One region of the Mesorhizobium bavaricum genome, then DNA from elsewhere that is predicted to be linked to it. Evidence: riboswitches for the same ligand, from Rfam matches in the RefSeq annotation. Region 1 holds a riboswitch; each other region holds the start of a gene.
What was found. A riboswitch is a leader RNA that binds a small molecule or an ion and turns the genes downstream of it on or off. The one in region 1 is predicted to bind cobalamin.

Region 1 (7,548 bases):
AGATGGCGATAGAGGCCAAGGTCCGTCATCGCATTCATCCTCTTGTCCCTTTTATTCCGTGCGTGTCGTGATCCCAAAACCGCTGCGCACTCTTGGGCGACATGCACCAAGGCGCGTCGCGTCGAAACGGGTTCATGCGACGCGCTTCAGGTCTTGTTTCCTTGCATGTCGTTGTCTCAAAACCGGGGGCCATTTTTGAGCGACATGCACTAGGCAACGCTGCGCAGCGCCGGCCGGCCGCCTTCGGCAAGCCGCGGACCGATGAACGACGCGTACCATTCGACGAACTGGATCACGCCGCCCTCATGCAGCTCCGAATAGGGGCCTGGCTCGTAGGCGGGCGATAGGATGCCGAAGGCGTTTTCCTCGACGATGCGGCGGTCCTGGTCGTTGGTCTCGGTCCAGACATGGGTGAGTTCGGCGAGATCGTAGTCGACGCCTTCGACCGCATCCTTGTGGACGAGCCATTTGGTCGTCACCGCCGTTTCCGTGGCGCTGATCGGCAGCACGCGAAACGTCACCGCGTGGTCGATGAGGATGTGGTTCCATGTCGTCGGATAGTGATAGTGCATCAAGGTGCCGATCCGGTCGGCGGAGACGGTGTCGGAGAGGTTCTTCTTCACCGCCCGCTTGCCGTTCATGGTGTAGCTGACGGCGTCGCGCAGCAGCGGCGCGCGGGTGGCGCGGTACTGTCCGGCCGCATCGATGCGGAATTTGCTCGGCAGGCCGGCCGCTTCGCATTTCGCCCAGTGCGCAAGCATTTCCGGGTCGCTGTCGGCCCCCTGCACGCCGGTCACCGTCGGTGCCTCTGGGAAAGTTTTGCAAAGCTCCGGGTGATTGCCGGCGCAATGGTAGCACTCGCGGTTGTTTTCCCAGACCAGCTTCCAGTTGCCCTTCTCGACAATGGTCGACTCGAACGCCACCTTGGCCTCGCGCAGCCGGTGCGGCAAAAGGTAGGGCTCGATCATAGCCCGCATCGGTGCGAAATCCGCCGGCTCCTTGCCCAGGCAGATGAAGATGTAGCCGCCGACACTTTCACAGGCGATGGGCTTCAGGCCGAACTGGCTCTTGTCGAACCCGTCCGCCATCTGCCGGGCAAACAACAGCCTTCCGTCCAGCTCATAGGTCCACTGGTGATAGGGGCAGACCAGCTTTGCCGCCGTGCCCTTGTCTGAATTGCAGACTCGGCTGCCGCGATGGCGGCAGGAATTGTGAAAGGCGTTGATATTGCCCTTCTGGTCGCGGACAAGGACGACCGGATAATCGCCGATCTGCGCGGTAATGTAGCTGCCCGGCTTGGGCAGCTCGCAATCATGGCCGATGAACAGCCAGTCGCGATACCAGATCAGCTCCATGTCGAGCTTGAAATAGTCGGGATCGGTGTAAAAAGGCTGCTCGAGCGAGAAGCCGTTCCTGCGGCCCTGCAGCAGCCTCAGCATATCGTTGCGCGCGTCCATGTCCTGTCCTCATAGCCAAGGACTGAACTGGTGGTGATGGAGGAAGGATCGGACGCAGGCCGGCGAAGCGCCGGACATGCACTATCCACCTCTTGACCGCCCACCGCGATCAGTCGAGTTCAAATATCTCGGGCTGGTTTCCGGGCTCTGGAGTGTCCTTGCGGACGGTCGCGACACCTTCCCAGGCGTTTGCCCAGTGGTCTCCCGTTGCGACTTGAACTCCACCACCGTTGCGGGGGCAGCGCCGGATTCTGACCGGCTTCCCAATTCTCCGCTTCGTCGTCACGAAGCGGCACCTGAGATGACATGATCTAATCACGATCGCGGGCGCGCCATCGGCATGAAAACGACATCGTATCCATGCGGCGCGACACGCATGCGAAACGTTCCGGCCGGCTATTGCGGAGCCGAAATCCGATCTCCTAGGCAGCCATCGCCGGCTGCAATCTCTTCGAATCCGACCCCTTGCCGGGGCCTAAGAAAGGTTAACGGTTTCGAAAAGTGACTATTAGCAACTTCTAAAATCGAACCGAACGGTTCGTTTCTGTTGACGGTGCGTGCAGGACGGTGTGAACGCTGGGCCTCCGACACAGTTGGTGATCGGGGTGCCAATTTTACATAACTATTTGATATCAAGAAGAAAAACAACTGGTGTGGACGCTCTTGGCACAATTTCAAGTGGCAGATTCTTGGTCCACGCGGAACAACTTCGTGATTGGAAATGGCTGGATGGCTTTCCCACATCGGGGCGGTCCGAACGACGCGATTTCATCCCAAGACACGCCGCTAGACGGACGGGAAAAATACTGGAGTACCTAAAATGAAAAAGATCATTCTCACTGCCGCCGCCGTTCTGGCCATTTCCGGCAGCGCCTTTGCTAACGGTAGCGACCACTATGGTTCGAACGCCCCGGTAGCCACTGCTGTCGACAGCTCGCAGACCGCTTCGATCAAGAAGTCGGAACCGGCTGCTCAGACGCCTGTCCAGGGCAGCGACCGTAATCTCTTCGGCCACTAACGCCGATTCCCAGAAGGCGGCGGGCTCGCCCGCCGCCCTGGCAAAATCCAGAAATTCAGGAGAGCTAAAATGAACAAGATCCTTATTGCTGCCGCCGCCGTTCTGGCCATTTCCGGCAGCGCTTTCGCCGGAAGCGACAACTTTGGCTCCAAGGGCGCCAATCAGCCTGCCGCCTCGGTGGACAGCTCGTACACGGCTTCAACCAAGAAGTCCGAGCCGGCTGCGCAGACGCCTGTCACCCATGGCAGCGATCGCAACCTGTTCGGCAACAACTGACATCCGAAACTAGCATCCGACGGCGAGGCGGCGGGTCAGCCTGCCGCCTCGAATTCGAAAATACCGGAGTATCAAAAATGAAAAAGATTGTTCTTACTGCCGCCGCTCTTCTGATTGCCGCCGGCAGCGCCTATGCTGGCAACGACAATGTTGGCGGCACCGACATCAACAAGCAGGCGACCGTCAACGTCGACGCCTCGCATACGGGCTCGATCCGCAACAGCGATTCGCCCGTTTACAAGTTGCTCAACTCGTCGGGTGACGTACAGAAGTCTGCCCCTCAGGGCAGCGACCGGAACCTCTTCGGTCGCTAACTAACAGCCGAAGCTGATCTCCAAACAAAGAGCGGCGGACCTGTGCCCGCCGCTCTTTGTTTTTCATGTGGCCTCAGGCAGCCTTTGCTTCCGGCTGACGGAGCGAGAAGGAGTGCCCGTCCGCGTCGAAGATGTGAAGGTCGCTGGCGTCCGCGCTCAGCCGCAGCGTCGCCCCGCGCTTGACCTCGACATTGCCTGGCATCTTGGTCACCAGCGGCAGGTCGGCGCGGCCGATGTCGACATAGACAAGTTGGACCTCGCCGAGCTGCTCGACATAGTCCACCGTTCCCTCGAACAGATAGTCCGCGCCGCTGGCGATCATCAGGTCCTCTGGCCTGACGCCGAAGCTCACCGAGGCACCGTTTGCCGATGCCGGCGTGGCGATCGGTACGGTTGCCTTGCGGCCGCCGACATGGCTGACGACGGTCGGGTTTCCGGTCTTGTCGATGGTCGCCGGCAGGATGTTCATGGCCGGCGAGCCGATGAACTGGGCGACGAACAGATTGCCGGGCTTCTTGTAGAGGTCCATCGGGGTGCCGACCTGCTCGATATGGCCTTCCTTGAGCACCACGATGCGGTCGGCCAGCGTCATCGCCTCGACCTGGTCGTGGGTGACGTAGATCATGGTCGTGTTGGGCATCGATTCCTTGAGCTTGGCGATCTCGATGCGGGTGGCGACGCGCAACGCCGCGTCAAGGTTCGACAACGGCTCGTCGAACAGGAACACTTTCGGATTGCGCACGATGGCGCGGCCGATGGCGACGCGTTGGCGCTGGCCGCCCGACATCGCCTTGGGCAGGCGGTCGAGATATTTGGTCAGCTGTAGGATTTCGGCCGCCTGCTTCACGCGGCGGTCGATCTCGGCCTTGTTCTCTTTGCCGATCTTCATCGAGAACGCCATGTTGTCGTAGACGGTCATGTGCGGGTAGAGCGCGTAGGACTGGAACACCATGGCGATGCCGCGCTTCGATGGCGGCACGTCGTTCACGACCTCGCCGGCGATCTTGAGTTCGCCGGAGGTGATTTCCTCGAGCCCGGCGATCGACCTCAGCAAAGTCGACTTGCCGCAGCCCGACGGGCCGACAAAGACGATGAACTCGCCCGACTTTATATCGAGGTCGATGCCGTGGAGAATGTTCAGATTGCCGTAGGACTTCTTCACTTGTCTTAGCGTGACATCGGCCATTGGTTTCCTCCCAGAAATTTGAAATTCAAGTGATTTGAAATTCAGTCGATGCGTCCGAACCAGGCGCCGTAGCCGCCGAGCTGTACGGAACCGGTGCTCGCCTGCCCCGAAAATCCGTGCCCGGGCAAAGGTTGCAGCGATCGGTTGCCTAGGTCAACCTTGGCTGGCTCAGCTCCCAGATTGAAGACGCAGACGATCTGTTCGTTGCCTGCGCGGCGTGTGAAGGCGACCGTGTCGCCCGCACTTTCGATGAATGTGATGTCGCCCTTGGCCAGCGCCGGATGTGCGCGGCGGAAGGTGAGAAAGCGCCGGTAGTGCTCGAGCAGCGAGGTCTCGTTGCCCTGCTGGACATTAACCGCTTGCGACAGATGCTTGGCCGGCACCGGCAGCCAGGGCTTTGCCGAGGAGAAGCCGCCATTCGTGGCGCTGCCGTCCCACACCATCGGCGTGCGGCAGCCGTCACGGCCCTTGAATTCCGGCCAGAAGCGGATGCCGTAGGGGTCCTGCAGATCCTCGAAGCGAAGGTCGGCTTCGCCGAGGCCAAGCTCCTCGCCCTGATATATGCAGACAGAGCCGCGCAAGGACATCAGCAGCGCCGAGATGACCTTGAGATAGGCGGTCGGATCGGCTTCGCCAGCCGCCCAGCGCGAGGCCGGGCGCATCACGTCATGATTGGAAAAGGCCCAGCACGACCAGCCGTCGCTGGCGACCTTGCCGAAGGATTCCAGCACCGAGCGGACCTTGGCCGCGCTGATCTTTTCCGGCGCCAGGAAGTCGAACGAGTAGCACATGTGCACGCGCTTGCCGCCGGCCGTATAGGCCGCCACCACTTCCAGCCCGCGCTGCGAATCGCCGACTTCGCCGACCGCGGCGGTTGCCGGATATTCATCGAGCAAGGCGCGGAAGCGTTCGAGGAAGCCGAGGTTCTCGGGGCGGCTCTTGTCGTAGATATGGTCCTGATAGTTGTAGGGGTTGACCGCGGGTGCGGTCTGGTCGTTGCGCTGCTCCGGCGGCAGTGGCGGGTTGTTTTCCAGGCCCTGGCTGTGGAAGTAGAAATTGATGGTGTCGAGCCGGAAGCCGTCGACGCCGCGCTCCAGCCAGAAGCGGGTGACGTCGAGCAGCGCGTTCTGGACCTCGTGATTGTGGAAGTTGAGGTCGGGCTGTTCGGCCAGGAAGTTGTGCAGGTAATATTGCTGGCGGCTGGTGTCCCATTGCCACGCCGAGCCGCCGAAGATCGACAGCCAGTTGTTGGGCGGCGTGCCGTCCGGCCTGGCGTCCGCCCAGACATACCAGTCGGCTTTCGGATTGCCGCGGCTCGACCGGCTTTCCTTGAACCAGGGGTGGTTGTCGGCGGTGTGCGACAGCACCTCGTCGATCATCACCTTCAAGCCCAGCCTATGTGCTTCTGCGGTCAGCGCATCGAAGTCGGCCAGCGTGCCGAACATCGGATCGACGTCGCAATAGTCGGTGACGTCGTAGCCGAAATCCTTCATCGGCGACTTGAAGAACGGCGAAATCCAGATGGCGTCCGCACCGAGTCCTGCAATGTAGGGGAGCCGGCCGATGATGCCCTTCAGGTCGCCGATGCCGTCGCCATTCGAGTCCTGGTAGCTGCGCGGATAGATCTGGTAGATCACCGCACCTCGCCACCAGTCACGATCGACGGCGAGGTCAGGCTTCGAACTGGCCTTCAAAGCGGATTGCATCGTATCAGCCTCCTTTCACCGAGCCGGCAAGCAGCCCGCGGACAAAATAGCGCTGCAGCGAGAAGAACACGATCAGCGGCACGATGATGGTCACGAAAGCCGATGTCGTCAGGATCTCCCAGTCACCGCCGCGGGAGCCCAGTAGCGCGTTGAGCTTGGCGGTCAGCACGATTTGGTCTGCCTCCGTACCCAGGAAAACCATCGCCACCAGCAGATCGTTCCATACCCACAGGAATTGGAAGATGGCAAACGAAGCCAGCACCGGGAAGGACAGCGGCAGCACGATCTTGACGAAGATCTCGAAATCGCTGGCGCCGTCGATGCGTGCCGATTCCATGATTTCACGCGGCAGGCCGGCAATGTAGCTGCGCAGCAGGTAGATGGCGAAGGGCAGGCCGAAGCCGGTATGCGCCAGCCAGATGCCGAGATAGGTTTTCGACGGCATGCCGAAGAAAGCGCCAACGCCGTTGTAGAGCTTCAACAGCGGGATCAGCGACATCTGCAGCGGCACGACCAGCAGGCCGATGATGACTGCAATCAACAGCGCCCGGCCGGGAAAGCGCATCCAGGCCAGCGCATAGGCTGCAAAGGCGGCGATCAGGATCGGGATGACGGTCGCTGGGATGGTGACGGTCAGCGAATTCATGAACGATCGTCCGATGCCTTCCGAAAACAGCACGGTCTTGTAGTTGTCGGTGGTGAATTTCGGCGGTGCCGACGAGGCATAGTAGACGCGCTGGCCGCGATCGCCTTCGAAAGCCTTGGGCGACTGCATGACGAAACTGCCGTCGGCGTTGAGCTGCAGGGTCACGCCGTCGCCGAGATCGGCTGACGTGCCGGCGGGATATTGCGTCGGTGCCGCCGATTTGACGCCGAAGGCGCTGATGTTGCGGTGAGCATCGTCGCCGAAGATGTTGCCTTGAAGGACGAACTTGCCGTCCTTTTCGACTTGCGTCGAGGCGGCCGGCAGCCGGCCGGCTTCCGTCTGGGTGGAACTGGAGAACGAATTCCACCAGCCCGAGGCGATGATCTGGTCCTTGTCGCGCAGCGACGACACCAGGATGCCGAGCGTCGGCATGGTCCAGATGGCGACGAAGATGAAGACGGCAATGTGGACACCAAAGCGGCTGGCGAAGGAATTTCCGGTCGCAACGGCCATCTCAATGTCCTCCCGTCTCTTTGTTCGCCTGGCGGATGTTCCAGACCATGATCGGAATGACCGCGATCATGATGATGATGGCGATGGTGGCGCCGCGGCCGAAATCGCCGCCGCCACGGAACATCCAGTCGAACATTAGATTGGCCAGCACCTGGCTGTTCCACTGGCCGTTGGTCATGGTCAGCACGATGTCGAACACCTTGAGCACCAGAATGGTGATCGTCGTCCAGACGACGGCGATGGTGCCCCAGATCTGCGGCACCATGATCTTCCAGAAGATCTGGAACGGATTGGCGCCGTCGATGACGGCGGCTTCCAGCGTCTCTTCCGGGATGCCGCGCAAGGCGGAAGACAGGATGACCATGGCAAAGCCGGTCTGGATCCAGATCAGGATCACCATCAGGAAGAAATTGTTCCAGAACGGCAGCGATA
Region 2 (7,548 bases), 3.1 Mb from region 1:
ACGTTATCCAACAGGAGGCCGAAGAAGATCTGATGCGCATGGGCGGTGTCGGCGACGAAGAGCTGTCCGACAGTGTCTTTTCCACCTCGCGCTCGCGCGTTCCCTGGCTGTTGATCAATCTGCTGACCGCATTCCTGGCGGCGTCGGTGATCAGCCTGTTCGACCGCACGATCGAGCATATCGTGGCGCTCGCGGTGCTGATGCCGATCGTGGCCGGCATGGGCGGCAATGCCGGCTCGCAGACGATGACCGTCACCGTGCGGGCGCTGGCGACCAAGGATATCGACATCTACAATGCCGGCCGCATCATTCGCCGCGAGATGGGCGTGGGCTTCATCAACGGCATCGTCTTTGCCATCCTGATCGGCATCGTCGCTGCGATCTGGTTCCACGACAACAATCTGGGCGGCATCATCGCGGCGGCGATGATCATCAACATGTTCGCGGCCGCCTTGGCCGGTATCCTGATCCCGCTGCTCCTCGACCGTTTCAAGATCGATCCGGCGGTCGCTTCGGCGGTCTTCGTCACCACGGTCACCGATGTCGTCGGCTTCTTTGCCTTTCTCGGCATTGCCACGTGGTGGTTCGGGGTGCCGTGAAGGCGCCCTCAATTGACTTTTACGTAAATGCCGTGCGAGGCTTGCGCGGGGCGCCGTGTTGATTCCAGCATGGGTTTGGTTCGGGACAGAAGGCGACGCCGCATGGCAATCGCCCGGGGTTCCGGCGAGTGGGAGTGACAATGCGGGAATATTATTCGATTACCGAGCTGACCCGCGAATTCGATGTGTCGACGCGGACGCTGCGATTCTATGAGGACGAGGGATTGGTGCAGCCGGTGCGGCGCGGCCGCACGCGGCTGTTTCGCCCGTCCGACCGTCACCTCATTCGCCAGATCATGCGGGGAAAAAGGCTCGGCTTCTCGATCAACGAGATCCGCGAAATCATCCAGATGTACAAGGAGCCGCCCGGCGAGGTCGGTCAACTCAAGCTGATGATCAAGCGCATCGAGGAAAAGCGCGAGGATCTCAGGCAGAAGCGCCGCGACCTCGAAGAGACGCTGGCCGAACTCGACCAGGCTGAGGAATCCTGTGTCGAGCGGTTGGTCGAGCTCGGCGTCAATACGTAACGCATGCTTAAATCCAGCGCCGCACTCTTTTGGCGTAGTCCCTGTATTTCTTGCCGAATTTCGCTGCCAGCACCTTTTCCTCGCCCTCGATGGCGACCTTTTGCGTGGCATAAGCCGCGATGAATGCCAGCGGCAGGAACCATGCGATCCCGGAGACAAAGGCGACGCCGATCAACAGCAGCGTGTTGGCCAGATACATCGGATTGCGAGTGATGCCGAAAGGACCTGTGGTGACCAGATGATCGGGCACCGCGTTGGGGTTAAGTGTTGTCTTGGCCCGGATCATGGTGCGGATGGCGGTGAACCAGAGTGCCGCGACGCCGAACAGGGCCACCCAGCCGGCGGCGAACAGGATATCGCCTAAGAGGTCACCGATCCAGGGCAAGGGATAAAGCAGGCCGAGTGCGATACTGATGGCGATGGCGGCGATGTAGATTAGCGGCGGCCACGGTATGAGCCCTGCCTTCGGCTGGTTCTCGGTCATTTGACCCCTTCCTCCGTCATCTTGTCGTCGGTCTTGGCGGTGCACATGCCGGCGAGATCGGATATATGCGCCTTCCATTCGGCAGTCTGGTCGTTGTTGTAGAGCCGATCAAGTGAGGCTTCACCCTCGAGCGTATCGAGCATGCAGACACAGTAGCTCGAACAGAATTCGGTGTCGCGCGACTGCTCGCAAGACAACTGGCACGTCTTCAGGAAGTTCACCTGCGGGGTTTCGACCTTGGCCGGCATCACTTGTACGAACAGCCACACACAGCCGATCAGCAGTGGCTGATGGATCAGGTAGAAGGCCAGGCTGTGGCGGCCGATGAAGACCAGCGGGTTGGCCCAGCGACCGGGTGCCAATTCGGCAAGCCGGGCAAGCAGGCCCGAAGCGGCGGCGAGTTTCGTCACCGCGATGCCTGCAAGTACGGCGCCGAACCACGGAAACAGCGGCACATAATCGTTGGATCGCGGATTGATCGCCGAGAGGCCGATCCACCACAGCCAGGGATGGTCGAAGGCCTCGAAGCGCAGATAGACGGGCGCGGCGATGACCAGCGCCGCCACAAGCAACGTCAGCAGCGCCGGTGGCCGCAGGAACAGCAGGCCGAGCAAGCTGGCCACTGCGATCTCGTGCAATATGCCGAAGAAAATGAAACCGTCCGGGGTGGCGATGCGTGTGGCGACCGAAATCGCGATCGCCGCTCCAGCGACCATGGCGAAACGCTTCCAGAAGCCGTTCCAGCGGATTTTTCGGCCATGGGCGAGGTACAGGCTGACGCCGACCAGGAACAGGAAGGTCGATGCGATGCAACGCGCGTAGATCTTCCACCAGCCGAAGGCGGTGAGGCCGGGATCGGTGTAGCCGAAGAATTCCAGATCCCAGGTGAAATGGTAGCTCGCCATGGCGATGAGCGCGATGCCGCGCACGATGTCGATGGCGACGATGCGCTTCGGTCGATCCTGAACGGGTGCGGTCGGTGTGTGGATGCTCATGGTCTCGTATTCTGATTCAGCCCCGCACGACGACTATCACGGTTGCCCGGGACAAAAGAAGGCCGGACGCTTCGGCAGATGCTGGATCAGGCGCCGCTTTAGGCCAGTGCCGGAAAGCCTTTGGCCGACTTCGCTTTTTGCCGGATAGGCGTCGGTTTCCTCTTATTGGCGCCGGGATCACCACGGCAGATTTGGCCCGGTGATTCTGCTTTGGGGAAGCAATGTCCACCCATGTGCGCCATCCGATCTGGCTACCGGCCCTCAAGGCCGCGGATGCGCGCACCTTCGCGTCGCTCTATGCGGTTGAATCCTTCGCCCGGGCCACGGTGTCGAGCGTCATCCCGATCCAGGCCTACGAGATCCTCCACAACGAGCAGATCGTCTCGATCCTCTACACCATCGTGGCGATGCTCGGCCTGTCGGTGACGCTGTTCATGCCGATGCTGATCCGCCGCTTTGCCCGGCGCTGGGTCTACACGGCAGGCGCCTGCCTGCTGGCCATCGGCTCGCTGTTCTTCGTCACCCACACGCTTGCCGGGCAACTGGCCGGCATGCTGTGCCGGGTGATGGGCGCCAGCGCGCTGTCGATCACGCTTAACCTCTACATCATGGACCACATCCGCAAGACCGACTTCATGCAGGCCGAATCGCTGCGCATGGCGTGGTCGATGTTCGCCTGGACCGGCGGACCGACGCTCGGCATCTTCCTCTACACGCGCTTCGGCATCTATGCCGCGCATGGCGCGGTGGCGGTGTTCGCGATGGCCTTGCTGGTGCTGTTCTGGACCTACCGGCTGGGCGACAACCCGTCGATCCGCCCGGGCAAGTCGCGGCCGGCCAATCCGCTCGCCAATATCGGTCGCTTTGTCGCCCAGCCCAGGTTGCGGCTGGCCTGGCTGATTGCCTTCGGTCGCTCCTGTTTCTGGACGACGTTCTTCGTCTACGGGCCGCTGTTCATGGTCATCACCGGCGAGGGCAAGTTGGCCGGCGGCCTTTTGGTTTCGGCCGGCAATGCGCTGCTGTTCATGGCCATCTTCTGGGGCAAGGCGGGAAAGCGCTTTGGTGGCCGGCGGACCATGACATTTGCCTATTTCGCCATGTCGGCCATGCTGCTGGCGGCGGGTGCGGTCGGCGAAACCGTGCCGCTGCTCACCGGTGCCTTCTTGCTCTGCGGCGCTTTCTTCACCATTGCGCTCGACGCTCTGGGCTCGACCGCCTTCATGCGCTCGGTGCGATCTTATGAAAGGTCGCAGATGGCGGCGGTCTACCGCACCTATCTCGACTTTTCCGAACTGACGCCGCCGCTGGTCTATTCGGTCGTGCTGGCGTTCTTCGGGCTGGGCTCGGTGTTCGTCACGCTCGGCCTGCTGGCGGCGATTTGCGGCTTCGTGACCTGGCGGTATCTGCCGAAATCGCTGTGATCTTCAAGGCTTGGAGGGAACGGCTGCGTGCCGCTCGCGGACCCAGTTGTGGAAGCGGTGCAGATCATATTCCTCGGGCATCAGCACACCGGCTTCGTGGCGCGTCGAGCGCAGGCCTTTCTGGTTGACCTCGCAGATCGCCGCATCCTCCTCCAGCACCTGTTTGCCGAGGGCGACGATGTTGTCGATATCGGTTGCCTCAAGCGCTTCGGGCACAAGCAGCCATTCGGCGACAAGCTCGGTCTGCTCGGGGCCGAGCGGCACCAGCCGCACGGTCCTGACATAGTCGACATGCCCCACGACGAACATCGACGGCAGGTTGGTGGCGTAGGTCTGGCCGGCGGCGCGCTCGGCAGGTGTCAGGCCGGCAAAGACCGGCCCGTGCGCCTGGCCGTCGCGCGACCAGGTCTCGGCGCCGGCGCGCAGACCGCCGGAAAACTCCGGTGCGTCATTATCGGCGTGGCGAGCCCAATCGGGATCGTCGTGCCGGCCCATCAGGCCGCGGCCATAGATCGGCACCAGCCGCGACAGATCCTTGTGGACGCCCGGACAATGCAGGCACTCGTTGAAGTTTTCCCAAAAGATCTTCCAGTTGCAGTTCATCACCTTGCGCAACGCATGGCCGGTCACCAGCGGTTCCAGCGGCCAGTTGGCGAGACTGCCGGACGCCGGATCGAAGGATGATTCCGCCGAGCCGGCGGCGTCTTCGGCGAGATTGACGAAGACAAAACCGCGCCACACCGACAGTGCCACGCGATAAAGCGGGTGATCGGCCTTGTCGAAACCGTCCGGCAGCGATTTCGACGGAACGCGCACGAGATCGCCGCGCAGCGAATAGGACCAGGCATGATAGGGGCAGGTGATCAGCCGCGCCTTCAGCCGGCCTTCGCTCTCCTGGCAAAGCTGCGAACCGCGATGGCGGCAAGTGTTGTGGAAGGCGCGCAGTTCGCCGGTCTCGTCACGCAGCACGACGATTTCCTGCGTGCCGACGCGAAAGGTGCGGAAGCAAAGCGGCTGCGCAAGGTCTGCCTCGCGGCAGACGAGCAGCCAGCTTCTGTACCAAATGGCGTCGAGGTCGCGCTGATAGCTGCCCGTATCCCAATAGGCCGATGATGGCAGCGTCGGTTCGGCCCGGGTCAAGCCGTTGTAGGGATCGCGGTCGCTGGCAATGGGCTGCATGGCTGGCTTCCTCTAGAGTTGCTAGCCGACACCCGGCCACGGGAATTGTCAATTGTTGGGCCGGTGCCCGATTTGTGCACTTTCGGCGACAATGCATTCTTGCATCATGCATGTCGTGATCCCAAAACCGCTCCGCACTTTCGGCGACATGCATTGTCGGAATTTGGTTTGCCGGTCGCGGCGATTTTCCCTATAGTCGCGCTGTCGTCGGTTCCGTTTGGAGCCAAGAGGGAATGCGGTGCGGGCGAATGTCTTGCCCAATGCCGTGGCTGCCCCCGCAACTGTGTGCGATAGTCCTCTCCATATGCCACTGAAGGTTTTCTTCGGGAAGGTGGGGAAGGGCGCTGATCCGCGAGCCAGGAGACCTGCCGGCGACAGGAAACTGACTTCTATGCCCTCGGGTGGAGGGCGAAAGGACAAGACATGACTACCGCTTCCGTCTCCCTCGGCGCCTCCGTCTCCTCGCAGTCGCGCTTCATGCAGCTTGCGCTCGTGGCGCTGCTTGGCATCTTCGTGGTCGGTTTTGTCGGCTTCTCGCATATCGATGCGGTCCACAATGCGGCTCACGACTATCGCCATTCGATGGCGTTTCCCTGCCACTGACGAGGAATTTGACATCATGAACCTGTTTCGCAACGTCGTGTTCATCGCGGCGATCGCAGGGCTCGTGGCTGGCGTCGTTCTCGCCTGCATGCAGGCCTTTGCCACCGTGCCGCTGATCCTCAAGGCGGAAGTCTACGAGCAGGCCGGCGGCGGCCATCACCATGACCATGCCGCTCCGGCCGCAACGGATACCAATGCCATGAGCACAGCCGCCCCGGCGGGGAACGCCATGAGCTCTGCCGCCCCGGCGCCGGCGGAAGCAGTCGCTCCGGCAGCGGAAGACGAAGGCTGGGCACCGGCCGACGGTTTCGAGCGTTTCGCCTTCAGCGTGGTTGCCAATATCGTCACTGGCATCGGTTTCGCACTGATCCTGGTCGCGGTTTCCGAATTCGCCGGCGGCATCCGCAACTGGCGCCAGGGGGTGTTCTGGGGCCTGGCCGGCTTTGCCGTGTTCACGCTGGCGCCCGGCCTCGGCCTGCCGCCGGAATTGCCGGCGATGCCGGCTGCCGATCTCACGCAGCGCCAGATCTGGTGGTGGGCAACCGTGGCGGCGACCGCGGCGGGTATCGGCCTGATCGCGTTCCGCAAGTCGCTGCCGCTTGTGATCCTGGCCGTGTTGCTGATCATTGCGCCGCATATTGTCGGCGCACCGCAGCCCGACAGTTTCGAGACCCCGATCCCGGAGGGTCTGCATCATCAGTTTGTGGTGGCGGTGACGGTGACCAATCTGGTGTTCTGGCTGGTTCTCGGCGCGGTCGTCGGCGTGGTGCGCGGCCGCTTCACCGGTACCGCGACCAGCCTGCGCGACAGCTTTGCCTGATCGCAGCAAGCTGACCTTCATCATCGGTGGTGCGCGCTCCGGCAAGAGCGCGCATGCCGAAACCCTGGCGACGACCTTGCCGCCGCCGTGGGCCTATATCGCCACTGCGCAAGCCTATGATGACGAGATGCGTGAGCGCATCGCGTTGCACCGCTCGCGGCGCGGTGAAGGGTGGACGACCATCGACGCACCGCTCGATCTCGCAGGCGCGCTTGAGGCCCTGCCGGACAATCAGCCGGTGCTTGTCGACTGCCTGACACTGTGGCTGACCAATCATATGCTGGCCGAACACGACCTCGATCTGGAATACCGTCGGCTGGCTGAAGTGCTGTCGCGGCCGCGCGGGTCCTGGTTCGTGGTATCCAATGAAGTCGGCCAAGGCATCGTGCCGGACAACGCACTGGCGCGCCGCTTTCGCGATGCCGCCGGCCGTCTCAACCAGCAGGTGGCCGCTGTCGCCGATACGGTGCTGCTGATGGTGGCGGGGCTGCCACTCAAGGTGAAATGAGATGACCGATACCGACGACAAGCCCATCGAAGACCGGGACGAGGAACGCCACCGCGCCAAGATGGCCAAGCGCAAGGCGGTGCAGGACGCCGAGGTGGCGAGCAAGACGGTCGAGAAGGGGCTGCTGATCGTCAACACCGGGCCGGGCAAGGGCAAGACCACCGCCGCCTTCGGCCTGGCGCTGCGGATGCTCGGCTACGGCAAGCGTGTCGGCGTCGTCCAGTTCATCAAGGGCAAGTGGCACACCGGCGAGAAAGATGCCTTCGCCGCCTTTGGCGACCGCGTCGTCTGGCACGCGATGGGCGAGGGGTTCACCTGGGAGACACAGGATCTGAAGCGCGACATTGCCGCGGCCGAAGCCGCATGGGCCAAAGTGCTCGAGCTGATGGCCGATCGGTCGATCAGCCTGCTG
Region 3 (7,548 bases), 2.2 Mb from region 1:
GGTCTGAGGCGGGAACTCTTGCCCAGCGCGATCGGGCCCACCGCGATCAGAGCCGGTTGCGGATGAGCATGGTGACGACGAAGAACGCTCCGACTGAGCTGGTGATGATGCCGATCGGCAGTTCCTGCGGCGGCAGCAAGGTTCGGGCGAGAAGATCGCTTACCAGTAAAAGCACCGCGCCGAAGACCGCGCAGCCGGCAACCAGCCGCAGATGCAAAGGACCCGCCAGCGGCCGCGACAGATGCGGGATCATCAGCCCGACGAAGCCGATGACGCCGGCGACCGAGACCAGGATCGCCGTCGCGAACGCGGCGACGAGGAAGGTCATCCTGCGCATCCGCGCCACCGGCACACCAAGGCTTTCGGCGGCATTTTCGCCGGCCAGGAAAGCATCGAGCCGGCGGTGGTTCCATAGCGCATAAGCCAGGATGGTGCCCGCACCCAGCGCGCCGAGCCAGATGTTGTCCCAGCGCGCCAGGCCGAGCCCGCCCATCGTCCAGAACAGAACCGAGTGGGCGGCGCGCTGATCGCCGGCAAAGACCAGGTAGTTGGTCAGGGCGGTGAACATGAACGACACGGCAAGGCCGGCGAGGATCAGCCGCTCCGGCCCTTGCCCCCTCACCCGCGCAACCAGAAGCAGAACAACGCCGGCAGCCAATATGCCGCCGGTGAAGGCCGCGACCGGCAACGTCCAGATGCCAAAACTGTCGCCGAAGACGGTGATGACGGAAACCGCGCCGGCAGCTGCGCCGGAAGACAGGCCGAACAGGAACGGATCGGCCAGATCATTGCGGGTCACCGTCTGCAGCAGCGCACCGACGACGCCCAGGCCAGCGCCGACGCAGATGGCCAGGATCGTGCGCGGCAGCCGCAGGTCGACGACGATCTTGCCGACCGGGCCGGACACGTCGTGCCCACCCAGCCCAGTTGCATGGCCGAGCGAAGCCACGACGTCCGTCAATGGGATCAGCGTCGAGCCATAGGCGATCGACAGCAAGGCGAGCGCGGCGATCGCCGCCGCTCCCGCCATCATGGCGAGTGCGAATGCCTTGTGCCGCAAGCCTGGAAATGCGTCGCGTCCATCAGGGCTCATGCGACGCACTTCCCAGATCTTTTCTTCGTGCATGTCGTTGGCAAAAACCGCTGCGCACTTTTGAGCGACATGCCTCAAAATGCTTCCGGATGCATCGCCTTGGCGATCTTGTCGATCGCTTCGATGTTGGCGGGCCCAGGCGTCAGCTCGGCATAGCGCAGGGCGACAAAACGCTCGTTCTTGACCGCGTCCGTTTCTTTCATCGCCGGATGCGCCTTCAGGAAATCGAGCAGTTTCTTGTAGCCGCCGCCGTCCTGGTAATCGAGCAGGATGAGGAATTGCGGGTTGCGAGAGGCCACCGTTTCCCAGTCCGTATTGCCCCAGCTGGTGTCCATATCGGCCATGATGTTGTCACCGCCAGCAGCAGTGATCATGGCGCTGGGGATGGCGAACTTGCCCGCGGTAAAGGGTTTGTCCTCGCCGGAATCATAGAGGAACACCCGCGTGCCCTTGCGGTCGCCGACCTTGGCGGTGATGTCGGCGAGCTGCGTCTTCCAGCCCGAAACGAGCTTTTGCGCCTCAGCCTCCTTGCCAAAAATCTTGCCCAGCTTTTCGACGTCGCCATAGAGCAGGTCCATCGAGGCGGCAGGGCGGTTCTTGTCGAGATGGACGCAGCTTTCCGTCAGAACCAGCGTCTTGATGCCATGCGGGGCAAGCGTGTCGGGCGTCACTTCGCCGCCCGGCTTCATGCCGTAGTACCAGCCGGCGAAGAAGAAATCGGGCTCGACCGCGACGAGGTTTTCAAGCGTCGGATATTTGGGGGCGAGTTCAGGGATCGAGCCCTGCTCGGCCTTGAATTCGGGACCGACCTTGTACCATCCGGTGATGCCGGTCAGGCCGACGATCGACGGCTGCAGTTTCAGCGCAAAAGTCATCTCGGCCATGTTGAGGTCATGGATGACGGCACGCTTCGGCGGCGCGTCGAAGGTCAGCGGTTTGCCGCAGCTGTCGACGGTCACAGGGAAGGCGAAGGCTGTCGAGACCAGCAGCGAGAAGACAAGCGAAAAGGCGAGGCGTTTCAAGGTAAGTGCTCCTTTGTTGAACAGGGATTGGGCGGAACGGCTTCGATCAGGATGGCGGCGCGGCGCGGTTCGGCACCTCGAACACCGTCAGTTCGCGGTCTTCGGTCGGATGGCGCAGACGAAAGACGTCGACGCCGAAAATCTCGCGGATCAGCTGTTGGGTCAGCGCTTCGCGCGGCGCGGCGAACGCTTGCAGGCGGGCATTGTTCATCACCGCGACCCTGGTGGCGAAGGGGGCCACCAGGGCCAGATCGTGCAGCACCGCGATCACCGTCATGCCGAAGCCGGCCACGAGTTCGAGCAGTTCGCCACGGGCGCGCGGGTCGAGGTGGTTGGTGGGCTCGTCGAGGAACAGAATTTTTGGCTCCTGCGCGATGGCGCGCGCCAGCTGGGCGCGCTGGCGCTCGCCCCCCGACAGCGAGCCGATGGTGCGGCCAAGCAGCGGCAGCAGGCCGGTCCGGCGCAGCGCGTCGACGACAATGTCGCGTTCGTCGCTCCTGCGCCTCAGCCCGGCGTGCGGAACCCGGCCAAGCTCGACATAGTCGATCACCGCCAGCCGCGGATCGGGCTGGTCGGTCTGGCCGACCACGGCGATATGCAGTGCCCGCTCGGCGGCCGAAATCCTGTCCAGCCGGCGCCCGCCAAGCTTCACCTCGCCGGAACTTGGCCGCAGCATGCCCGACAGCATGCGCAGCAGCGTCGTCTTGCCGGCGCCGTTGGGGCCGATGATGGCGAGGCGATCGCTCGCGGCCACCGACAGGCTGACCGCATGGACCAGATCCCGGCCATTCGCCATGGCACTGAGGTCACGCGCTTCGAGAACCGGCGCTGTCATCGGCTGTTTCCCGCCGGATTGCCCGGGCCCGGGATGCGGGCCAGCGTCTTGCCGGCCAACCCCGCCGGGCGCTGTCCCGAATTGCACCAGCCATCGGCGAGCGAGGCATAGAGCTTGGCGAATCGCACGAGATCGACGACATCGGCCTGCGCATCGATGGAGCCGAAGAGATAGGCAGCCTTGCCCGATGCCTGGAAGGCTACCGTCAAGGGCCTTGCACAGCCGGCCATGCAAGCCACGCCCTCGACCGTGAAGCCATGCGCCACGGCGGGTTCATGGTGGGCCGAGAGCCGGGAACGCAAATCGGAGCACAAATTTTCACCCGACCTGATCCCTGTCGGGACGTCGCGGCAAAGCGTGCAGACAATAATGCGGTGAATACGATCTGTGGCGCCGTCCAACTTTCCGTCTTTCTCGATTGGCGACGGAAGGATGTTGGCGAATCGGCCGACAAGACCGACGTCCACGTCTCCTCCCGGCACACCCCGTCCGGTCAACTCATGCTGATGGCAGGTCTCCTGGCTCGCGGGTCGTTGCGCCATCCTGCCTTCCCAGCCTTGCCGGCCAGTGGCATTTACGGATTTTGCTCGCCGCTTACAGTTGCGGGGGCAGCCACGGCCTCGACCCTTTGGGGATCTCACCGTGTTCCCTTTTCACCCCTTGCCTTGCGGCCAGGGGACCATCACCGGGCCAGCGTAGATTTCCATCGATCGCATCGCAACGGTTTTTTGCGACGTCGCGGCTCCATTCAAATGTAATAACATTACGTTTGAAGCGATATTCCGCGACGATGTCAACTCCACTTGTCGCGCAACACGGCGGCGGCAGTGGCAGCTGCTCGAAATGGGCTCGCCGCCGGAGGTAGAAGGTGGCCGTGGGGCCGAGCGAGTTGGCACTACGGTTGCCGAGGGCGAGAACCTTGACGGCGCAAGCGGCGGCAGTCTGTAGTCGCGGCAGGCTCGGCCGACAGAGGAGGTGCCATATGGAAAAGATCATCCTGGACTGCGACCCAGGGCATGATGACGCTATCGCCATCCTGCTGGCGGCAGGCAATCCGAAGATCGATCTCCTCGGTATCACCACGGTTTCGGGCAACCACAATGTCGAGAACACCACGCGCAATGCGCTTTCCGTATGCACCGCCTATGGCATCAAGGTACCGGTGGCGAAGGGCTCTCCCGGCCCGCTCCTCATCGATCAGGTGCTGGCTGTCGAGATCCACGGCGAGACCGGGCTCGACGGCCCCGTACTGCCGCCCGCCTCGTTCGAGCTCGATAGGCGGCACGCCGTCGACTTCATCATCGACACCGTCATGGCGCATGAGCCGAAGACGATCACTCTGGTGCCGGTCGGTCCCTACACAAACATCGCGCTTGCCGTGCGCAAGGACCCCCGCATCGTCGAGCGGGTGAAACGGGTCGTCGCGATGGGGGGAAGCTATACCAGGGGCAACATCACGCCCGCGGCGGAGTTCAACGTCTATGCCGATCCGGACGCCGCCGACGTGGTGTTCCGGGCCACCTGGGACGTCACCATGGTGGGGCTCGACCTGACGCATCAGGCGCTCGCCACCACGGGGCTTCAGGACCGGGTGCGCGCGGTAGGCGGCCCGATTGCCAAGTTCATCCTCGATATCTGGGAGTTCATCGCGACGACGCATGGTGGCCTCCTGCAGATCGAGTATCCCGCCGTCCATGACGCATGCTGCGTCGCGGCCATGATCGACCCGACCGTCTTCACCACCGAGAAGGCCGATATCCGCGTCGAGCTTGCCGGCCGGTGGACCAAAGGCATGACGGTCTGCAATTTCGAGAAGATGGGCGGCATGCACCATTTCGGCGGCACGGCGAGCGAGCAGGTCGACTTCCGCCACACCGTGGCGATGAAGCTCGACCATCAAAAATTCTGCGATTTGATTGTGGATGCGCTGGAGCGTCTAACCAAGAACAAGGCGAACTGATCTCTGCGACTGTCATGAGGCGCGAAGCAGCCATTCCTTGCAGGATTAGTCTTGCCTCCAAAACATAACAAGGCCCCGCGCGGGGCCTTGTCATATCCAACCTTGGTGGCTGGCTCCCTCACTTCCCCATCATCTGCTTGGCATTTTCCGCCGTGATCGCCGTCGTCTCCACTGTCACTGTCGGCTCCACCGAAGTGGCGCAATCGAGCAGAATCTTCTTCGACATCTCGATCGCTTCCTTGGCACCGGTCGGATAGGTGAAGGTCGCCGCCCAGTCGCCTTTCGCTACCGCTTCGATGCCGCCGGCAGGTCCCGGCAAGCCATCGGTGCCGATGATCTTGACGTCCTTGCCGGCACCCTTGGCGGCAAGCAGCGCGCCGGCCGCCATCATGTCGTTGCTGGCATAAAGCACCTTGATGTCGGGATGCGCCTGCAGCATGGCCGAGAAGGCGGTCTGGGCTTTGTCCGGCACCCAGTCGGCGGCCTGCTCGGCCACGATCTGGATCTTGGCATTCTCCTTGACGCCGTCCTTGAAGCCGTTAAGCCGCTCGACCGCGGGCGTCGAACTCGGCAATCCCTGGAGCACCGCTGCTTCGCCGCCGTCGGGCAGCAAGGTCTTGGCGGTATACTTGCCCGCCTCGAGCGCGATCTTGTAATTGTCGCCGCCGATGAAGGCGGTGTACTCCTTGCCCGGATCGCCGACCGTCTTGCGATCGAGTTCGATGACCGGGATGCCGGCATCCATGGCGCGTTTGACCGCCGGCGTCAGCGGTGCCGCCTCGAAGGGCGAGATCAGCAGGATGTCGACCTTCTGGGTGATGAAATTGTCGACCTGCGAGGTCTGCGTGTTGACGTTGCCGGCGCCGTCGGCGATCTGCAGCGTGAAGCCGGGAACTTCCTTGGCCGCCGCCTCCAGCTCCTCGTTGACGTGCTGACGATAGGGTTCGGCATTGTTCGCCTGCGAAAAGCCGATGATGAACTGGCCGTCCTTGGCGCAGGCCTTGACCATCGGGTCGGCAGCATGGGCGGCTCCCGCGATGCACAGGCCAGCGCCTGCCAGAAGCGCGACTTTCAGGGCACGCCTTTGTCTTGTGGTTTTCATACTCACTCTCCTCCTCGTCGGGCCGGGGCCAGACCTTGGTTGACTTCCACTTGCTGCCGCATTCCTCCTAACGACCCAAACCCTCGCGGCGGCGAACGAGGGATTGAAGCACTGCCGCCAGCACGATGATCGCAGCGGTCGCGAGCAGCTGCATGGCGGGGGTGATGTTGTTGAGCTGAAGGATGTTGGCGAGTGCACCCAGCATAATGGTGCCGGCGACCGTGCCGACCATCGAGCCGGCGCCGCCGAACAGGCTGGTGCCACCGATGACCACGGCGGCAATCGCGGTCAGCTCGTAGCCCATGCCGTCATTGGCACTGCCAAAATTGAACTGGCCGGCATGCACGATGCCGGCCAGTGCGGCGGCAAAGCCGGTGATGGCGTAGACCGATATCTTGACCATCGACACCGGCACGCCGGAAATGCGCGCCGCGCGCTCGTTGCCACCGACGGCAAAGACATAGCGGCCGAAGCGCGTCGTGTTGAGCACGATCGTTGCGATTGCCGCAAAGACGATGAACACGATCGTCGCCACCGGCACAGTGTTGTTGAACAGCCGCTCACCCAGCACCGCGAACACCGGTGGCGCCAGCCCCGGCCCATCGCCATAGGAAATGTTGATGTACTGATTGCCCGAGACGACCAAGGCCAGCCCCCGCGCCGCCTGCAGGCCGGCGAGCGTCACGATAAACGGCTCGAGCCGGAAACGGCTGGAGATGGTGCCCTGGATGGCGCCGAAGACGATGCCCATCACGAGTACGGCCAGGATGGTAGGAATGAGTCCGAAGCCGCCCGAGATCATCATCGATGCGGTGACGACGCTGGAGAGCCCAAGCACCGCGCCGACAGAAAGGTCGATGCCGGCGGTAATGATGACGAAGGTCATGCCGATGGCGATGATGCCGGTCTCGGACACGGCGCGAACGATGTTGGCGATGTTGTCGGGGTTGAGGAATAGGATTTCGCCATGCCGGCGCGGCGAGAAGATGACGCCGCCGATCGCCACAACGACAAGGCCGATCAGGCTCTGGAAGCGCACTACAAAGGCTAACGGATCGCGATGCACCGGTGCCGCGGCCACCGGCCTGCCTGTCGCCGAAATCTTCTGCTCAGACATCAGGCCTCCCTGCCATTTGCCGCGTTAAGCACTGTGTGCTCGTCGACGCCGCCGATGAATTCCGCCACATTGCGTCCCTGGCGCAGCACCACGATGCGGTCGCACAGGCCGATCAGTTCCGGCATCTCGCTGGAAGCGACCAGAATACCGAGGCCCTGCGCCGCCAGATGCCGCAGCCGCGTGTAGATCTCGCCCTTGGCGCCGACATCGACACCGCGCGTGGGCTCGTCGAGCAGCAGCAGTCGGGGGTTGCCGAGGATCTCCTTGGCCAGTACCACCTTCTGCTGATTGCCGCCCGAAAGCGCGCCGACGGCGATGTCGGGATTCTTCGGCCTGATATCGAACTGGCCGAAAGACTGCTTCACGGCATCCGCCTGCCGGCGCGCCGACATCAGCCCGAGGGGTGAGATGCGCCGGAT
Region 4 (7,548 bases), 3.1 Mb from region 1:
TGTGGATCATCTCGACCGCGCAGCAGGCGAGACCGAACGTCATGAACATCAACGAACCGCTGCGCGCCCAGGTGATCAGCGCTTCCGTCGAGGTGACGAGAAAGCCCTTGTCGGCCAGTTCGTTGTTGATCTCGAGGAAGAAAGGATCATCCGCCCCGACCGGCCTGCCGGTGTTGGGATCGATCAGGCCCTTGGGCTTCGGCGCGACGAGCGTTCCGGAACTGTCGTTCAATCCCATTCCAGCGCTCCTTTTTTCCATTCATAGGCAAAGCCGATGGTCAACACCGCCAAGAAGACCATCATCGACCAGAAGCCGAGCATGCCGATCTTCGAGAACGACACAGCCCACGGAAACAGGAAGGCCACTTCCAGATCGAAGATGATGAACAGGATCGACACCAGGTAGAAACGGATGTCGAACTTCATGCGGGCGTCGTCGAACGAGTTGAAACCGCACTCGTAGGCGGAAAGCTTTTCGGGATCGGGATTGCGGTAGGCGACCAGGAAGGGTGCGGCCAGCAGCGCCAGGCCGACGACCAGCGCCACGCCGATAAACAGGACGATGGGCAGGTACGAACTCAATAGTGCGTTCATGCTCGGCTTTCCGTTGGCGCAATCACTTTGATTACAGCACCGGACCCTATTGCGGAAGCGTGACAGTTTAACCGCTGAACCGTTTTAAGGGCCTATGCTGCAACGCGGCGAGGGTTAGCGCAGCACTTCCAACGAAGCAAGTCAAACCTTGTTCAAAACGCGGTGCTGGACGGCATATCCGAGGAAACTGGTCCGATCCGCTCCTGTTTGATTTCCTTCGCTTTTTACTCCACTTTTCTCTCCTGACATGGTTGCCGCCAAAACCCTGCTAGCATGGGCCGGAATCACCCATCAGAACTTCGGCCAACCACCCTCAGAGTGACGCCTGCATGAAGGAAAAGATCTCGCTCCCCATGGCCCGGCGCATCGCGCTTGCCGCCCAGGGGTTTCTCGATCCCCGCCCCGTCGGTACGCCCGACCGCCGCCATTTCGCCCGCGTGCTGGCCCGCACCGGCCTGCTGCAGATCGATTCCGTCAGTGCGGTGGTGCGCGCTCATTATATGCCGCTCTATTCGCGCCTCGGCCCCTACCCGCTTGCCTTGCTTGATAACGCGGCCGTGACGCGCAAGCGCACGGTATTCGAATACTGGGCGCACGAGGCCTCCTTCCTGCCGGTCGAGACATACCCGCTGATGCGCTGGCGCATGCAGCGGGCCGAGCGCGGCGATGAAATGTATCTCGGCCTCGCCAAATGGGGCCGCGAACACGCTGGCTACATCGAACAGATCTACCGCGAGGTCGTCGATCGCGGCCCGATCGCCGCCTCCGCGCTCGAAGGCCAGAAAGGCTCCGGCGGCTGGTGGGGCTGGAGCCATGCCAAGCATGCCTTCGAATGGCTGTTCTGGGCCGGGCGCATCACCACGGCCCACCGTCGCGGTTTCGAGCGGTTCTACGATCTGCCGGAGCGCGTGCTGCCGCAGGCGATCCTCGACCTGCCGGTGCCGGCCGCCGAGGACGCGCATCGCGAGTTGCTGCGCATCTCGGCCCGCGCCCACGGCATTGCGACGGCCGGCGACTTAAGAGACTACTACCGCCTGTCGCCCGCCGACATGAAAGGCCGGCTGGAGGAACTGGTCGAACTCGGCGAGCTGTTGCCGGTACGCGTCCAAGGCTGGGACAAGCCGGCTTATCTTCATAAAGACGCCCGCCTGCCACGAAAAATCGAGACCCGCGCTCTGCTGGCGCCGTTCGATCCGGTGGTCTTCGAACGGTCGCGCACCGAGCGACTGTTCGATTTCCACTACCGTATCGAGATCTACACGCCGGCCGAAAAGCGCCAATACGGCTATTACGTCCTGCCGTTCCTGCTCGGTGACAGGATCGTCGCTCGCGTCGACCTCAAGGCCGACCGACCGGCCGGCGTGTTACGCGTCCATGCTGCTTACGCAGAGCCCGGCGCGCCGGCTGAAACCGCAGCCCAACTGTTCGAGGAACTGAAGTCCATGCAGGGATGGCTGGGGCTCGAACGCCTCGAAGTCACCCCGGCTGGTGATTTGGGTCCGGCGCTGGCCGACCTGACCGTGTCGTAAGCTCGCGTTGACACCACTGCCCGCAAAAGCCTAAATCCGTTCCAGACGGTCTCTTCTCTTCAACGAGAGGAGCCAAGAGGGAATGCGGTGCGGGATCTCGGTCTCAAATCCGCGGCTGTCCCCGCAACTGTAAGCGAAGAGCCAAGGCCGAAAGCCACTGGGACGGTCCCGGGAAGGCGGCACCAAGGCGAGGACTCGCGAGCCAGGAGACCTGCCGTCTACGACTACAGAATCCGATCGCCCGGCGGGTTTCCGGGCAAGGAGTTCGATTTTTGGACCATGACAGCAGTTTTTCGGCTGGCACAGCGGATGTTTCGTCCGGCCATGATGATGCCCTGGCCGGCGTCACCGTCATCGTCTGTGCCTCCTGTCGCGACGAAACCGGCTCCGACGCCCATCCCCGCGCCGGCGAACTGCTGGCCGAGGACACGCGCCGCGCCGCTTCTGGCGAAGATGTTCGGGTCCGCAGCGTCGAATGCCTCGGCAATTGCAAGCGCCGGCTTAGTGCCGCCATCCTGCGCGATGGCTGCTGGAGCTATGTCTTCGGCGACCTGACCGCGACCAGCGGCGCCGACCTCGTCTCTGGCGCAAAACTCTTCGCCACCTCGACCGACGGCCTCATTCCCTGGCGTGGCCGCCCCGATAGCCTGAAGCGTGGCCTCGTCGCCCGCATCCCTCCCCTCGACCTGTTGAAGGACTGATCATGACCGCTTCCGTCTCCCGCGTTCCCTGCACCGTCGTCACCGGCTTCCTCGGCGCCGGCAAGACGACGCTGATCCGCCATCTCCTGGAAAACGCCGGCGGCAAGCGGATCGCCATCATCGTCAATGAGTTCGGCGACATCGGCATCGACGGCGAGATCCTGAAGGGCTGCGGCATCGACACATGCCCCGAGGAAAACATCGTCGAACTGGCCAATGGCTGCATCTGCTGCACCGTTGCCGACGATTTCGTGCCGGCGCTCGACCAGATCCTGTCGCTGACGCCGAAGGTCGACCACATCCTGATCGAGACCTCCGGCCTCGCTCTGCCCAAACCGCTGGTCCAGGCTTTCCAGTGGCCGACGGTGAAGAGCCGCGTGACGGTCGATGGCGTCATCGCCGTCGTCGATGGACCGGCGCTGGCCGAAGGCCGTGTCGCCAACGACATGGACGCACTTCAGGCGCAGCGCGCGCAGGACACGACACTCGATCACGACGATCCGGTCGAGGAAGTGTTCGAGGATCAGATCGCTTGTGCCGACCTGATCATCCTGTCGAAGAGCGACCTGATGGATGCCGCCGGCTCGGCCCGCGCCAACGCCATCATCAACGAGCACATCGCTCGCGCCGTGAAGATCGTGCCGACGTCGCAGGGCAAGGTCGATCCGTCGGTGTTGCTCGGCCTTGGCCTTGCCGTCGAGGATGACATCGAAAACCGTAAGACCCATCACGACGACGAGCTCGACCACGAGCATGACGACTTCGACAGTTTTATTGTCGACATAGCGTCGATCGCCAATCCGGATGAGCTGGCAAAACGCGTCGCTACCGCCGCCGAGGAAGAAAACGTGCTGCGCGTGAAAGGCTTTGTCGAGGTCGGCGGCAAGCCGATGCGGCTCTTGCTGCAGGCTGTCGGACCGCGCGTCAATCATTACTATGACCGCGCCTGGACGGCGCAGGACGACCGCCGCTCGCGCCTCGTCGTCATCGGCCTGAAGGGGCTGAACCGCCCGGCGATCGAGCGTATACTCGCCGGCTGACGCACACCACGGACCGCGATGCACATCCTCACCACGACCTCCGCCTCGCTCGACGACCTCGCCGAGCCGGTCGATCTGCGGCAGACGCCGGCGGATATCGTGGCCCTGTCCTTCACCGACAGCGATCTCGCCGGGCTGGCGGCAGCATGGAAGACCGATGCCGACCGCTTGCCCTCGATGCGGCTGGCTGCCTTGCGCGACCTGCGCCATCCCATGTCCGTCGACCTCTGGATCGACAGCGTCGCCCGCCACGCCAAAATCATCCTCGTGCGCATCCTCGGCGGCTACAACTGGTGGCGATACGGCTGCGACCAGCTTGCTTCGACCGCCCGCGCACGCGGCATAAAACTGGCGCTGCTGCCCGGCGAATGCCGCGACGAGGATCTGCGCCTGATCGAAGCCTCGACGCTGTCGCGTGAGGAATTGGACGGCCTGCTCGACTATTTCCGCGAGGGCGGCCCGGCCAATATGAGCGCACTGGTGCAGAAGCTGGCGCGGTTGGCTGGGGCCAAGAGCACCGTCACAGCACCGGTGGCTGTACCGAAGGCGGGATTTTATGAGCCGGGGCGCGGTGTCGTTGATGACCTGGATGTCGTCCGGATGTCCAAGAACGGTAGCGATCCTTCCCACGTCTACGCCCCCGTCACCCCCATCCTGTTCTACCGCTCGATGCTGCTCGCCGCCGATGTCGCGCCCATCGACGCCCTTTTTGAAGCGCTCAGGCAGCGCGGCATCAACCCGGTCCCCATCTTCGTCTCCAGCCTCAAGGACCGGGCATCCCTGACGTTCGTGGAAACCGCACTGACCACGCTCAAACCTGCCGCCATCATCACCGCGACCGCCTTCGCGTCCGGCGCCGAACCCGGTGTTGAGACCCTGTTCGACCGCGCCGGCGTGCCTGTCTTCCAGGTCATCGTCGCCACCACCCGCCACGATATCTGGGAAAACAACCAGCGCGGGCTGGCGCCCGCCGACCTCGCCATGCATGTCGTGCTGCCGGAGCTCGACGGCCGCATCCTGGCCGGCGCGATTTCCTTCAAGGGCGAGACCGAGGTCGATCCCGCACTTGGTCACCGCGCCTTCGCCAACCGGCCGGAGCCCGACCGCGTCGCGCAAGTCGCGGACCGCGTCGCGACCTTCATCAAGCTGCAGGAAACGCCCCGCGCCGAGCGCAAGCTGGCGATCCTGATCCCGGATTATCCCAGTGCGCCCGGCCGCACAGGCTATGCCGTCGGCCTCGACGTGCCGTCCAGCGTGCTGGCCATGCTGCACGACCTCAAGGAACAGGGGTATGCGGTTGACGGGATTCCGCAAACGCCTCGTGAGCTGCTGGATTTGCTGGAAAGTTCAAACCACGGGCTGAAGCTTGGCGACTATCTCTCCTTTTCGACCGAACTGCCAAGGGCTGCAATGGCTGCGGTGGAAGCGGCTTGGGGGAAGGCGGAAGACGAAACCGGATTGCGCGAGGCACCCAGCTCCGCAAAATTCCCCTTCCGCGCCGCCACCTTCGGCAACGTCACCGTGGCGCTCGCCCCCGATCGCGGCCGCTCCGCGGACCGTCGCGCCGACTATCACGACCCGACACTACCGCCGCGCCATGCCCTGATCGCCTTCGGCCTGTGGCTGCGCAAGTCACTCGGCGTCCACGCTCTCATCCATGTCGGCGCCCATGGCACGCTGGAATGGCTGCCCGGCAAGACGGTTGCGCTCTCGGAAAACTGCTTTCCCGAGATCGTCACCGGTCCCCTGCCCGTCATCTATCCCTTCATCGTCTCCAATCCCGGCGAGGCGGCACAAGCCAAACGGCGCATCGCCGCCGTGACTCTTGGCCATTTGCCGCCGCCATTGACCGGCGCCGGGCTGGACGAGGACCAGCACCGGCTCGAGCGGCTGGTCGACGAATACGCCCAGGCCGACGGGCTCGACCGCCGCCGCCGCGATCGTCTGGCCAAGCTGATCGTCGACACCGCGCAGAAAACCGGCCTCGCCTCTGAAGCCGGCGTCGCCAGGACCGACGCGCCCGACGAAGCGCTGCGCCGCATCGACGCCTGGCTCTGCGACCTCAAGGATTTCGCCATCAAGGACGGGCTGCACATCTATGGCCGCGCGCCCGTGGACGAGCCTGACGCCATGCGCCGTCAAAGCGCGGACGCAGAGAAGACGGCTCTGCTCGCGGTACTGGATGGCCGTCACGTCAAGGCCGGCCCGGCCGGCGCGCCGGCACGTGGCCGTTCCGATGTTCTGCCCACCGGCCGCAACCTGTTCACGTCGGATCCGCGCACCATGCCGACGCCGACGGCCTATGATCTCGGCAGGGCTGCAGCGGAAGAAGTCGTGCGCGGCTACCTGCAGTCGCATGGCGACTGGCCGCGTTCGCTGGTTATCGATCTCTGGGGGTCGGCTTCGCTGCGCACCGGCGGCGAAGAAATCGCGCAGGGCCTGGCGCTGATGGGCTGCCGGCCGCAATGGGATACCTCGACCGGCCGCATCACCGGCATAGAAGTGATGCCGCCTGCCGCGCTCGGACGGCCACGCGTCGATGTTACCTGGCGCATATCGGGCCTGTTCCGCGACATGTTCCCGACCCAGATCGCACTGATCGATGCCGCCGCCAACGCGGTTGCCACCCGCGACGAGGAGGATTCGGAAAACCCGCTCGCAGCTCGGAGCCGCGCGGATGGCAAGATCAGCCCACGCATCTTCGGCACCTCTCCCGGCACCTACGGCGCCGGCGTTGAAGATTTGCTGTCGAGCGGTGATTGGGCGGCGCGCGAGGAGATCGGCCGCGCCTATCTCGACGCCACCTCGCATGCCTATGGCGGCGTCGAGGGCGAAGGTGTCTCCGCGCCCGGCGCCTTCGAGGGCAGCATCGCCGAAGCCGATCTTCTCGTCCACACCGGTGACGACCCCGGCCGCGACATTCTCGAAGGGTCCGCCGACGTCGCCTTCATCGGCGGCTTTTCAGCCGCGCTTGCGGCGCTCGGTCGGAACGCCGATGTCATCGTGCTCGACACCACAGATCCGCAGAAACCAAAGCCGCGTTCGATCGGTGAGGCGGTAGCCCGCGTCGTGCGTGCCCGCGCCGTCAATGCCCGCTTCATATCAGGCCAGATGCGCCACGGCCCGCGTGGCGCCTCCGAATTCGCCGAAACGGTCGACCGGCTGGTCGGCTTCGCCGAAACCACCCACGCCATATCGGGCACGCTGATCGAGGCGGTACATGATGCCTATCTCGGCGATCCCCTGGTGCGCGCCTTCATCTTGCGCGAGAACCCTGCCGCCGCCAAAGTCATTGCCGAGCGCTTCCTGTCGGCGCGCCTGCGTGGGCTCTGGCATCCCCTGCGCAATTCAATCGACGACGATCTCGCCGCACTGATTGCCGAGGCAGAAGCGCTTGGGGTTGCGGCATGAACGCCTTCTCGCGTCGCGGCGCCTGCCCCGCTCTGGCAGCCCCCATGCAGACCGGAGACGGCCTGCTGGTGCGGCTCAACCCGGTGGCTGGAGGATTGTCGCCGAAACTTTTGATCGCACTCGCCGAATCCGCCTTGCGGTACGGCAATGGCATCATGGAAGTCACAGCGCGCGGCAGTTTGCAGATACGCGGCCTGACGCCCGAAAGCGCGGCTCTTCTGGCGACGGAGGTTGATGCGCTGGGCATCGCCGTGCGCACCGGCGTGCCGGTCG

Region 2: it holds a riboswitch for cobalamin, as region 1 does, so the genes downstream of both, AC1RZR_RS18445 (CbtB domain-containing protein) here and AC1RZR_RS03125 (aromatic ring-hydroxylating oxygenase subunit alpha) in region 1, are expected to answer to the same signal.
Region 3: it holds a riboswitch for cobalamin, as region 1 does, so the genes downstream of both, AC1RZR_RS25895 (DUF1636 family protein) here and AC1RZR_RS03125 (aromatic ring-hydroxylating oxygenase subunit alpha) in region 1, are expected to answer to the same signal.
Region 4: it holds a riboswitch for cobalamin, as region 1 does, so the genes downstream of both, AC1RZR_RS18230 (DUF1636 family protein) here and AC1RZR_RS03125 (aromatic ring-hydroxylating oxygenase subunit alpha) in region 1, are expected to answer to the same signal.

Annotation. Positions count from the first base shown of each region.
Region 1 covers NZ_CM165566.1:651,538-659,085, reverse strand. Annotated here, with positions in the region: gene AC1RZR_RS03130 (FAD-binding oxidoreductase) at 1-29, opposite strand, end outside; gene AC1RZR_RS03125 (aromatic ring-hydroxylating oxygenase subunit alpha) at 210-1,457, opposite strand; cobalamin riboswitch at 1,572-1,772, opposite strand; gene AC1RZR_RS03120 (DUF680 domain-containing protein) at 2,278-2,475, shown strand; gene AC1RZR_RS03115 (DUF680 domain-containing protein) at 2,545-2,751, shown strand; gene AC1RZR_RS03110 (DUF680 domain-containing protein) at 2,829-3,065, shown strand; gene AC1RZR_RS03105 (ABC transporter ATP-binding protein) at 3,139-4,251, opposite strand; gene bglA (beta-galactosidase BglA) at 4,293-5,957, opposite strand; gene AC1RZR_RS03095 (carbohydrate ABC transporter permease) at 5,962-7,116, opposite strand; gene AC1RZR_RS03090 (carbohydrate ABC transporter permease) at 7,118-7,548, opposite strand, start outside.
Region 2 covers NZ_CM165566.1:3,759,524-3,767,071, forward strand. Annotated here, with positions in the region: gene mgtE (magnesium transporter) at 1-599, shown strand, start outside; gene AC1RZR_RS18420 (MerR family transcriptional regulator) at 740-1,126, shown strand; gene AC1RZR_RS18425 (methyltransferase family protein) at 1,134-1,610, opposite strand; gene AC1RZR_RS18430 (heparan-alpha-glucosaminide N-acetyltransferase) at 1,607-2,605, opposite strand; gene AC1RZR_RS18435 (MFS transporter) at 2,827-4,026, shown strand; gene AC1RZR_RS18440 (aromatic ring-hydroxylating oxygenase subunit alpha) at 4,030-5,205, opposite strand; cobalamin riboswitch at 5,397-5,592, shown strand; gene AC1RZR_RS18445 (CbtB domain-containing protein) at 5,629-5,808, shown strand; gene AC1RZR_RS18450 (CbtA family protein) at 5,825-6,628, shown strand; gene cobU (bifunctional adenosylcobinamide kinase/adenosylcobinamide-phosphate guanylyltransferase) at 6,621-7,136, shown strand; gene cobO (cob(I)yrinic acid a,c-diamide adenosyltransferase) at 7,138-7,548, shown strand, end outside.
Region 3 covers NZ_CM165566.1:5,283,587-5,291,134, forward strand. Annotated here, with positions in the region: gene AC1RZR_RS25875 (phosphatidate cytidylyltransferase) at 1-7, shown strand, start outside; gene AC1RZR_RS25880 (FecCD family ABC transporter permease) at 47-1,093, opposite strand; gene AC1RZR_RS25885 (ABC transporter substrate-binding protein) at 1,168-2,115, opposite strand; gene AC1RZR_RS25890 (ABC transporter ATP-binding protein) at 2,162-2,950, opposite strand; gene AC1RZR_RS25895 (DUF1636 family protein) at 2,947-3,432, opposite strand; cobalamin riboswitch at 3,442-3,649, opposite strand; gene AC1RZR_RS25900 (nucleoside hydrolase) at 3,933-4,910, shown strand; gene AC1RZR_RS25905 (substrate-binding domain-containing protein) at 5,029-6,012, opposite strand; gene AC1RZR_RS25910 (ABC transporter permease) at 6,080-7,129, opposite strand; gene AC1RZR_RS25915 (sugar ABC transporter ATP-binding protein) at 7,129-7,548, opposite strand, start outside.
Region 4 covers NZ_CM165566.1:3,714,656-3,722,203, reverse strand. Annotated here, with positions in the region: gene AC1RZR_RS18245 (NuoB/complex I 20 kDa subunit family protein) at 1-238, opposite strand, end outside; gene AC1RZR_RS18240 (NADH-quinone oxidoreductase subunit A) at 229-594, opposite strand; gene AC1RZR_RS18235 (winged helix-turn-helix domain-containing protein) at 924-2,123, shown strand; cobalamin riboswitch at 2,153-2,356, shown strand; gene AC1RZR_RS18230 (DUF1636 family protein) at 2,396-2,824, shown strand; gene cobW (cobalamin biosynthesis protein CobW) at 2,827-3,864, shown strand; gene cobN (cobaltochelatase subunit CobN) at 3,883-7,275, shown strand; gene cobG (precorrin-3B synthase) at 7,272-7,548, shown strand, end outside.